DNA from 3 places in the Actinoplanes sp. NPDC051851 genome. Region 3 is predicted to be linked to each of the others. Evidence: riboswitches for the same ligand, from Rfam matches in the RefSeq annotation. Region 3 holds a riboswitch; each other region holds the start of a gene.
What was found. Region 3 has a riboswitch for glycine ahead of glyA (serine hydroxymethyltransferase). Riboswitches for the same ligand answer to the same signal wherever they lie in the genome.
Positions count from the first base shown of each region.

Region 1: another riboswitch for glycine. It lies ahead of gcvP (aminomethyl-transferring glycine dehydrogenase); the one in region 3 lies ahead of glyA (serine hydroxymethyltransferase).
Region 2: another riboswitch for glycine. It lies ahead of gcvT (glycine cleavage system aminomethyltransferase GcvT); the one in region 3 lies ahead of glyA (serine hydroxymethyltransferase).

Region 1 is NZ_JBFAYF010000102.1:4,468-7,735, reverse strand. Features, by position in the region: gene AB0M08_RS44840 (hypothetical protein) at 1-27, shown strand, start outside; gene AB0M08_RS44835 (nucleotidyltransferase domain-containing protein) at 40-687, opposite strand; gene mgrA (L-glyceraldehyde 3-phosphate reductase) at 684-1,685, opposite strand; glycine riboswitch at 1,740-1,823, shown strand; gene gcvP (aminomethyl-transferring glycine dehydrogenase) at 1,902-3,268, shown strand, end outside.
Region 2 is NZ_JBFAYF010000010.1:72,584-75,851, reverse strand. Features, by position in the region: gene AB0M08_RS12920 (HAD-IC family P-type ATPase) at 1-1,109, opposite strand, end outside; gene AB0M08_RS12915 (metalloregulator ArsR/SmtB family transcription factor) at 1,187-1,531, shown strand; gene AB0M08_RS12910 (hypothetical protein) at 1,528-1,710, opposite strand; glycine riboswitch at 1,750-1,847, shown strand; gene gcvT (glycine cleavage system aminomethyltransferase GcvT) at 1,977-3,041, shown strand; gene gcvH (glycine cleavage system protein GcvH) at 3,041-3,268, shown strand, end outside.
Region 3 is NZ_JBFAYF010000010.1:200,222-203,489, forward strand. Features, by position in the region: gene glyA (serine hydroxymethyltransferase) at 1-1,274, opposite strand, end outside; glycine riboswitch at 1,411-1,506, opposite strand; gene AB0M08_RS13520 (TetR/AcrR family transcriptional regulator) at 1,570-2,163, opposite strand; gene AB0M08_RS13525 (amidohydrolase) at 2,310-3,268, shown strand, end outside.

The DNA of each region.
Region 1 (3,268 bases), on a different contig from region 3:
CTGGAGCAGATCCGGACCTCGGACTGACGGCCGAAGGGCCTAGAGGTTTCGTTCGCGGATGTCGTGCAGCAGGGCGTCGATCCGGGAGCGGTCGGGGTGTTCGGGCAGGTCCGTCGTGGAAGCGGCGGTGGCCAGGTCCGTGAGCAGTGCGGTCGCCCACGCGGTGACCTCGGGCCAGGGGATTTCGCCGTGTTTGATCGCCAGGAGGCGGTCGCGCAGTGGGGTGACGTCGACCAGGATCTCGCCGGTGCGCAGGACGTGGGCGCCCGCGTGCAGCAGGCGGATCATGTGCATGGCCTGCTTGTGGTTGGTCTCGCCGGTGCGCTCGCGGCGGGCGTTCACCCGGGCGAGCTGGTCGCGGGCGTAGTTGCCGTAGGTCTCGGCCACCCGGCGGGAGAGGAACGCCGCGCGCGCGTCGACCAGCGCCGAACCGTCCGCGGTGATCACCTCGACGATCGGCGACCAGAGCACCTCGAGGACGGTCGGGTTGGCCTGGGCGGCGAGCACGCAGAACCGCTCGACCTCCCAGGAGAACTGCTCCTCCAGGGGGCCGTCGACGTGCGTGGGCGGCTTGTCGAGGCTCCAGAACGCCCGGGTCGGCGCCGCGAAGACGCCCCGCCGATCGTGGTCGGAACCCGGGACCTGGAGTCCGTAGGCGCGGGAACCGACCACGACGGAGAGGATCACAGGTCGAGCACCGTGCCGTCGATGTCGTCCAGCTCGGCCTGCGAGAGCGGCAGGTTGTCCAGCGCGGCGATGTTGTCCTCCAGCTGCTCGACGCTGGACGCGCCGATGATCAGGCTGGTCATCCGCGGGTCGCGCAGCGCCCAGGCGAGCGCCATCTGGGCGAGCGACTGGCCGCGCCGCTGGGCGATGTCGTTGAGCGCGTGCAGACGGCCCAGGGTCTTCGCGTCCAGGGCGTCCTCGTTGAGGAAGACGCTGGTCCGGATCCGCGAGTCGTCCGGGATGCCCTGCAGGTAGCGGCCGGTGAGCAGGCCCTGCTGCAGCGGGCTGAACGCGATGCACCCGGCGCCGGCCTGCTCCAGGGTGTCGAGCAGGCCGTCGTGCTCGGTCCAGCGGTTCAGGATCGAGTACGACGGCTGGTGGATCAGCAGCGGCGTACCCAGGTCACGCAGGATCGCGGCGGCCGCGGCGGTCTGCTCCGACCTGTAGTTGGAGAGGCCGACGTAGAGCGCCTTGCCGGAGCGGACGATCGCGTCGAGCGCGCCCATCGTCTCCTCGAGCGGGGTGTCCGGGTCGGGGCGGTGGTGGTAGAAGATGTCCACGTAGTCGACGCCGAGCCGCTTCAGCGACTGGTCCAGCGACGAGATCAGGTACTTGCGGGAGCCGAAGTCGCCGTACGGGCCCGGCCACATGGTGTAGCCGGCCTTGCTGGAGATGACGATCTCGTCCCGGTGGTGCTTGAGGTCGGTCGCGAGGATCCGGCCGAAGTTCTCCTCGGCGCTGCCGGGCGGCGGGCCGTAGTTGTTGGCCAGGTCGAAGTGGGTGACGCCGAGGTCGAAGGCGCGGCGCACGATGGCGGCCTGCCGGTCGATCGGCCGGGTGTCCCCGAAGTTGTGCCACAGCCCGAGCGAGATGGCCGGCAGGTGCAGGCCACTGCGCCCGGCGCGGCGGTAGGTCATCTTCTCGTAGCGTTCATCCGCAGGGAAGTAAGTCACAGCCACAGCCTAGGCATGCCGATCATGGAGGGGTGCGCTGGTAGGTTTGTCGCTGCCGGCAATACCCGCGCGGGAGAGACCAGTTGGCGCCGAAGAGGCAAATCCTCCCCGGAAACTTTCAGGCAAAAGGACCGCGTGGGCAGGCGACTCTGAAATACCCCATCACGGGGTATGACAGAGGGGGAGGTTGCTTTGTCAGCCTTCTGGAGCCTGGAGTCGCCCATGACCTCGCCGTTCACCCATCGCCACATCGGCCCGCAGACCGACGAGCAGATCTCCATGCTCAAGACCGTCGGGTACGCGTCGCTGGACGAGCTGATGGACGCCGCGATCCCCGAGTCGATCCGTTTCCACGGGCGTCTCGACCTGCCCGAGGGCGCCTCGGAGGAGGAGACGATCGCCGAGCTGCGCGCGATCGCCGACCGGAACGTCCTGGCCACCCCGATGATCGGGCTCGGCTACTACGGCACGCACACGCCCGCGGTGATCAAGCGGAACGTGCTGGAGAGCCCGGCCTGGTACACCGCCTACACGCCGTACCAGCCGGAGATCAGCCAGGGCCGCCTCGAGGCGCTGCTCAACTTCCAGACCATGGTCACCGACCTGACCGGCCTGACCACCGCGAACGCGTCGATGCTGGACGAGGCGACCGCCGTCGCCGAGGCGATGACGCTCTCCAGGAGAGCTTCCACGTCGAAATCCTCGGTGTACGCCGTGGACGCCGACACCTTCCCGCAGACGCTCTCGGTCCTCCGGACGCGGGCCGAACCGCTCGGCATCGAGGTCGTCCTCGTCGACCTGGACCGTGGCGACGCCCTGCCGGACGAGTTCTTCGGCCTGCACCTGCAGTACCCGGGCGCCTCCGGCGCGGTCCGTGACCACGCCGCCCTGGTCGAGGCCGCGCACGCGAAGGGCGCCCTGGTCACGGTCGCCGCCGACCTGCTCGCGCTGACCCTGCTGCGCGCGCCGGGCGAGATCGGCGCGGACGTCGCGGCCGGGACCACCCAGCGCTTCGGGGTCCCGCTCGGCTTCGGCGGCCCGCACGCCGGGTACCTCGCGGTCCGGGCCGGTCTGGAGCGCTCGCTGCCCGGCCGCCTGGTCGGTGTCTCCAAGGACGCGGACGGGGCGCCGGCGTACCGTCTGGCCCTGCAGACCCGCGAGCAGCACATCCGCCGGGAGAAGGCGACCAGCAACATCTGCACCGCGCAGGTCCTGCTCGCGGTGATGGCGAGCATGTACGCGGTCTACCACGGCCCGGCCGGCCTGCGCGCGATCGCCAAGCGGGTGCACGGCCACGCGCTCACCCTGGCCGGCAGCCTGACCGCCGCCGGGATCGCGACCACGCACGGCGCGTTCTTCGACACGGTCACCGCGGTCGTACCGGGCCGGGCCGCCGCGATCGTCGACGCCGCCGCCGAGGCCGGTGTCGACCTGCTGCTGGTGGACGCCGACCGGGTGTCGATCTCCACCGACGAGACCACCACGGACGCGCACGTCGCGACGGTGCTCGCCGCGTTCGGCGCGGCCGTCACCGAGCCCGCCGTCTGCGGGGCGAAGCCGCTCGGCCGGACCAGTGGATACCTGACCCA
Region 2 (3,268 bases), 130 kb from region 3:
CACGGGGACGCCACGATCATGAAGGTCATCGCCCGCAGCAGGGTCGGCTCCAGGGCCGCGCCGAGAAGCAGCGGGATCGTGAAGAGGGCGACCGTGCCGGCGACCATGGCGATCGAGTAGCGCTGCTCGACGCGTTCGATGAAGAGCTGCGTCTTCGCCTTGGTGGCGCTCGCCTCCGCGACCATCGCGACGATCCTCGCCACCACGCTCTCCGCGGCCGGGCGCGCTATCCGGACGCGCAGGCTACCGGTGCCGTTGACCGTTCCGGCGAAGACCTCGTCGCCGGGCTGCTTGTCGACCGGCAGCGGCTCCCCGGTGATGCTCGCCTGATCGACCTCGCTCCGGCCCGCCACGACGTGGCCGTCCCCGCCGATCCGCTCGCCCGGCCGTACCGCGATCACATCGCCCACGCGAAGATCGACCGCGTCGACCAACTCCTCCCCGGCGGCCTCTGCGCCGGACGGCTCTGCGCCGGACGGCTCTGCGCCGGACGGCTCTGCGCCGGACGGCTCTGCGCCGGACGGCTCTGCGCCGGTGGCCTCCGCGCCCGTGGCCGTAGCGCTGGCGGCCGTAGCGCTGGCGGCCGTAGCGCTGGCGGGCTCTGCGCCGACTGGCTCTGCGCCGACTGGCTCTGCGCCGACTGGCTCTGTGCCGGCTGGCTCTGTGCCGGCTGACGGTGGTGCGGCTGGAGACGGTGCGGCTGACGGTGGTGCGGGTGGCGACGGTGTGGGTGTGATGAGTCGTGACGCACGTTCCGGGGCCAGGTCGAGCAGGCGCCGGACCGAGTCCTCGGTACGCCGGGTCGCCAGCGCCTCGAGTGCCCCGGACGTCGCGAAGATGACGATCAGCAGGGCGCCTTCGAGGACCTGGCCGATCGCCGCCGCCCCGATCGCGGCGGTGACCATCAGCAGGTCGACGTCGAGACGCCGGGCGCGGAGTTCCCGCAGTCCGGCCAGGCCCGGTTCCCAGCCGCCCGCGGCGTAGCAGGCCAGGTAGCAGGCCCACCACACCCCGGCCGGGCCGCCGCCCAGCTGGACGGCGAGTCCGAGCCCGAAGAGCGCGGTCGCGGCGGTGGCCCATCGAACTTCCGGTAGCGAGAAGATCGTCACGGGCCGGAAGCATACCTGCGCAGACACGTAGATACGCAAGTACGTATGCAGAAGGGTGGTGGGATAGGCTGGCCGGCATGCACGAGCGGTTACCGGACTTCGACATGCCCGACGACGAGCAGGTCGACCTCGCCGCCGAGACGTTCCGGCTGCTCGCCGACCCGACGCGGATCAAGGTGCTCTGGGCGCTGCTGCAGGGTGAGTCGTCGGTCGCCTGCCTGGCCGAGATCGCCGGGACGTCCCCGACGGCGGTCAGTCAGCACCTGGCCAAGCTGCGGATGTCCCGCCTGGTCACGGCGCGGCGGCAGGGCACGTTCATGTACTACTCGGCCGCCGACGAGCACGTCCGGCGCCTGCTGTCCCAGGCGCTGCACCACGCCGACCACATCGACCCGGAACGCCCCACGGCCCAGCCGGCCTAGCGGTCGATCGTCTCCGGGCGGAGGAGAGGGCCGGGCCCGGTATCGGCGTCGGCGATCGGATCGAGGTGCCGGGTGGCGATCGCCCCGGCCGTGGCGCGTGTGAACGCCACCATGCAGCTCGCCATCGTCAGCACCGTCTGGCTGCCGAATGCCCGGTCAGCGGCGTGGTGAGTGGGCATGCGGTAGGGTCCCGTTTCACAAGTGAAGACATCGCCGCGACTGCCGCTGCGGGAGAGTCCCCGTTTCCTGTGAACGGGGCGCCGAAGGAGCAACTACTTCCTCAGAATCTCTCAGGCCCCAGTACCGCAATGGTTCAGGCGACTCTGGAAAGTCGGGCTCCTCGGAGTCCGCGCCCACGGTGCAAGCCGTTCGGAAGAACGGTGAACCTCTCAGGCCCCATGACAGAGCGAGGGAGGCCCGGAAACCGATTCGAGGAGCCTCCCCCGTGAGACGCACCGCCCTGTACGACGTCCATCAGCGCCTCGGCGCCTCCTTCACCCCCTTCGCGGGCTGGGCCATGCCGGTCCGCTACGGCTCCGATGTGGCAGAGCATTCCTCGGTACGGCGAGAAGCCGGCCTGTTCGACCTGAGCCACATGGGACGCCTCGAGGTCGCCGGAACGGACGCCGCGGCGTTCCTCGACTACGCGCTCGTCGGCCGGCTCTCCGCGGTGACGGTCGGCCGCGCCCGGTACACGATGCTCTGCCACACGAACGGCGGTGTGCTCGACGATCTCGTCGTCTACCGGCTCGCCGAGAATCGTTTCCTGGTGGTGGCGAACGCGGCGAACACGGGTAAGGTCCGCGCGATGCTCGGCGAGCACTCCGGCGGATACGCGGTGTCGATCGGCGACCCGTCGGACGGCGCGCTGATCGCCGTGCAGGGCCCGGCCGCGCGTACGGTCGTCGGTGACTTCCCGGACCTGCCGTACTACGGGATCACCGAGGCGTCGCTGGCCGGGCGGGACGTGCTGCTGGCGCGGACCGGGTACACCGGCGAGGACGGGTACGAGATCTACTGCGCCGCCGGGGACGCCGCGACGATCTGGGAGTGGGCGAGCGCCGCCGGGGCCCGTCCCGCCGGTCTGGCCTGCCGGGACACGCTGCGCCTGGAGGCGGGCATGCCGCTCTACGGCCACGAGTTGTCGGTCTCGGTCACGCCGTTCCACGCCGGACTGGGCCGGGTGGTGGCGCTCGGCAAGCGGGACTTCGTCGGGGCGCAGGCCCTGCGGGCGGTCGCCGCCGCCGGTGTCGAGAAGCAGCTCGTCGGCCTGGTGACGGCCGGCCGCCGGGCCCCACGGGCCGGGTACGCGATTCTCGACCCGGAGACCGGCGCGGCGATCGGCTCGGTGACCAGCGGGGCGCCCTCGCCGACGCTGGGTCACCCGATCGCCATGGCATATGTAGCGACTCATGCGGATAAAACGGGTGGGAAGGTCCTCGTGGACATCCGTGGCACCCACGAGGAGGCCACCATCGTCGATCTGCCGTTCTACCGCCGGGAGTCCTGATGCGTTTCACCCGTGAGCACGAGTGGCTGACCGGCGACGAGATCGTCACGGTCGGGATCACCGCGTACGCCGCCGACGCGCTCGGCGACATCGTCTTCGTCGACCTGCCCGAGGTGGGCCGGGTCCTGACCGCGGGCGGCGTGGCCGGCGAGATCGAGTCCACCAAGTCGGTCAGCGACGTCTACGCCCCGGCCGACGGCGAGGTCGTCGAGGTCAACCCGGCCCTC
Region 3 (3,268 bases):
GCGGCGGCCAGGGCCGCGACCCGGTCGCGCAGCGTGCCCGCCGCCGCCTCGTCGAAGCCGGGCCGCAGCGCCGCCGCGATCACGTCGGCGACCTCGGTGAACGCCGCCGGGCCGAAGCCGCGCGTGGCCAGCGCCGGGGTGCCGATCCGCAGGCCGGAGGTGACCATCGGCGGGCGCGGGTCGAACGGCACGGCGTTGCGGTTCACCGTGATCCCGATGTGGTGCAGCCGGTCCTCGGCCTGCCTGCCGTCCAGCTCGGAGCGGCGCAGGTCGGCCAGGACGAGGTGGACGTCGGTGCCGCCGGTCAGCACGTCGATCCCGGCCGCCGTCGCGTCGGGGGCGGTGAGCCGCTCGGCGAGGATCCGCGCCCCGGCCAGGGTGCGGCGCTGCCGGTCGGCGAAGTCCGCGGTGGCCGCGATCCGGAAGGCCACCGCCTTCGCCGCGATCACGTGTTCCAGCGGACCGCCCTGCTGACCGGGGAAGACCGCACTGTCGATCTTCTTGGCCAGGTCGGTGCGCCGGGACAGGACGACCCCGCCGCGCGGGCCGCCGAGGGTCTTGTGGGTGGTGGTGGTGACCACGTCGGCGTACGGCACCGGGTTGGGGTGCAGACCGGCCGCGACCAGCCCGGCGAAGTGCGCCATGTCGACCAGCAGGAGCGCGCCGACCTCGTCGGCGATCTCCCGGAAGGCCGGAAAATCGAGCTTCCGAGGGTACGCCGACCAGCCCGCGATGATCATTTTCGGCCGGTGCTCGTGAGCCATGCTCCGGACCTCCGCCATGTCGACGCGGCCGGTCTCCGGCGACACCCGGTAGGCCACCGGCCGGTACAGCTTCCCCGAGAAGTTGACCCGCATGCCGTGGGTGAGGTGCCCGCCGTGGGCCAGGTCCAGGCCGAGGATGGTGTCGCCGGGGCTGAGCAGGGCGGCCATCGCGGCCGCGTTCGCGCTCGCCCCCGAGTGCGGCTGCACGTTCGCGTACGCCGCGCCGAAGAGCGCCGAGACCCGCTCGATCGCCAGCCGCTCGACGACGTCCACGTGCTCGCAACCGCCGTAGTAGCGGCGGCCCGGATAGCCTTCGGCGTACTTGTTGGTCAGCACGGAGCCCTGTGCCTCCAGGACGGCCGCCGGGGCGAAGTTCTCGCTGGCGATCATCTCCAGGGTGTCGCGCTGCCGGCCCAGCTCGGCGGCGATCGCGGCGTGGATCTCGGGGTCGTCGACGGCGAGCGCGCCACCGGCCGGGCGCTCGTGGTCATGGGGGAAACGGGTGCTCAACGCGGAAGGCTCCTCGGTCGTGGTCGGGGCCTCCCTCGCTCTGTCATGGGGCCTGAGAGGTTCACCGCCGCGGCGGCTTGCACCTTGGGCGCGGCACGCCCGGGGCATCCTGGGCGTACCGACTTTCCAGAGTCGCCAGACCGTTGCGGTACGGGTGCCTGAGAGATTCTGAGGGAGAAGTTGCTCCTTCGGCGCCTCGCTCGGGTGGCGAGGGCTCTCCCGCTACGGGGTTGCGGCGAATGTCTTGAGTTGTGGTCAGGAAAGCTAGCCGGACCGGGCCCGCCGGTCAAGATCGTCAGCGCAGCCGGGGGGTGTGCCCGGCCAGGGCCAGCTCGACCAGCTGCTGCACCGTGGACCGCAGCACGGGAGCGCGGCGGTACCCGGAGCGGTAGGTCAGCAGGCCGTTCCACAGATCCAGGAGAAGGTCGACGTCGATGTCGGCGGGCAGGTCACCGCGGGCGATGCCGCGTTGCACCACGGTACGGGCCAGCGCCCGGCGCGGCTCGATGATCCGGGCCAGGATGGTGCGCTCGGTCTCGGGGTCGTCGTCGATGGACCCGAGCAGCAGCCGCAGTTGCCCGCCGTCGGCCCCGGCGGTGTAGCCGGCGATGGTGTCGATCAGCTCCAGCAGTTCGGCCCGGGTGTCGCCCTGGTCCGGCACGGTGTGCACGGTGCTGCGCCGGGCGAGGAGATCGGCGATCAGGACGATCCGGTTCGGCCACCAGCGGTAGACGGACTTCTTGGCCATCCCCGCCCGGGCCGCGATCTCCTCCATCGTCGTGGCGGCGTACCCCGAGGCGTCGAGGATCTCACCGGCCGCGGTGAGGATGCGCTCACGTGCCTCCTCGGGCGAGAGGCGCGGACGGCGGACGCCGGTCTGTTCGGTCACCACCCCATCCTTTCAGGTGTGGCGCCGACCACCGGTCCCGGCCGAACCTCAAGGAAACTATCCGTTTCCTTCAGCGCTGAAGAGTCTTTTCAAATCGTCTTCCTGACGCTAGCCTCGGAAACGCCTCGTTTCCTTAGGAGTTCTGGATGACCCTCGCCTGGACCGTTGCCGACCGGTGGCGCGACCGTCTGGTGGCGCTGAGCCACAGCCTGCACGCCGAACCGGAGACCGCGTTCGAGGAGTTCGCGTCCTCGGCCAAGCTCGCCGCCCTGATGCGCGACGCCGGCTTCGCCGTCGAGCACGGGGTCGGCGACCTGCCGACCGCGCTGACCGCCACCTACGGCGCCGGCGACCTGACCGTCGGCGTCTGCGCCGAGTACGACGCGCTGCCCGAGATCGGCCACGCCTGCGGCCACAACGTCATCTGCGCGGCCGGCGCCGGTGCCGCGATCGCCCTCGCCGCGGTCGCCGACGAGCTGGGCATCCGGGTCAAGCTGATCGGCACCCCCGCCGAGGAGACCGGCGCCGGCAAGGTGCTGATGCTCGACCACGGCGCCTTCGACGACGTCACCGTCGCGATGATGGTGCACCCCGCCCCCGGCGTCGACGTCGTCGACGTCAAGGTCAGCTCGCAGACGTCCAGCCGCTTCGAGGCGACCTTCCACGGCCGGGCCGCGCACGCCGCGGCCGCGCCCCACACCGGCGTCAACGCCGCCGACGCGGCGGTCGTCGCCCAGGTCGCGATCGGCCAGCTGCGCCAGCAGATCCCCGGCGAGTTCCGGATCGCCGGCATCGTCACCGAGGGCGGCCGGCGGTCCAACATCATCCCCGAGCGCGCCCGCCTGGAGTACGAGTTCCGCACCCTCACCGCCGAGCAGATGCCCGACCTCAAACGGCGGGTCCACAACTGCTTCCACGGCGCCGCCCTGGCCACCGGCACCACCCTCGAACTCCGCCAGTCCCACCCCGACTACCTCGACCTACGCCAGGACGCCTTCCTCACCGAGGCGTACGGCCGGGCGCTGACCGCGCTGGGCCGGACCGTCCACGCCATGCCGCCCGGCATCGTCGGCGGCTCCACCGACATGGGCAACATCAGTCAGGT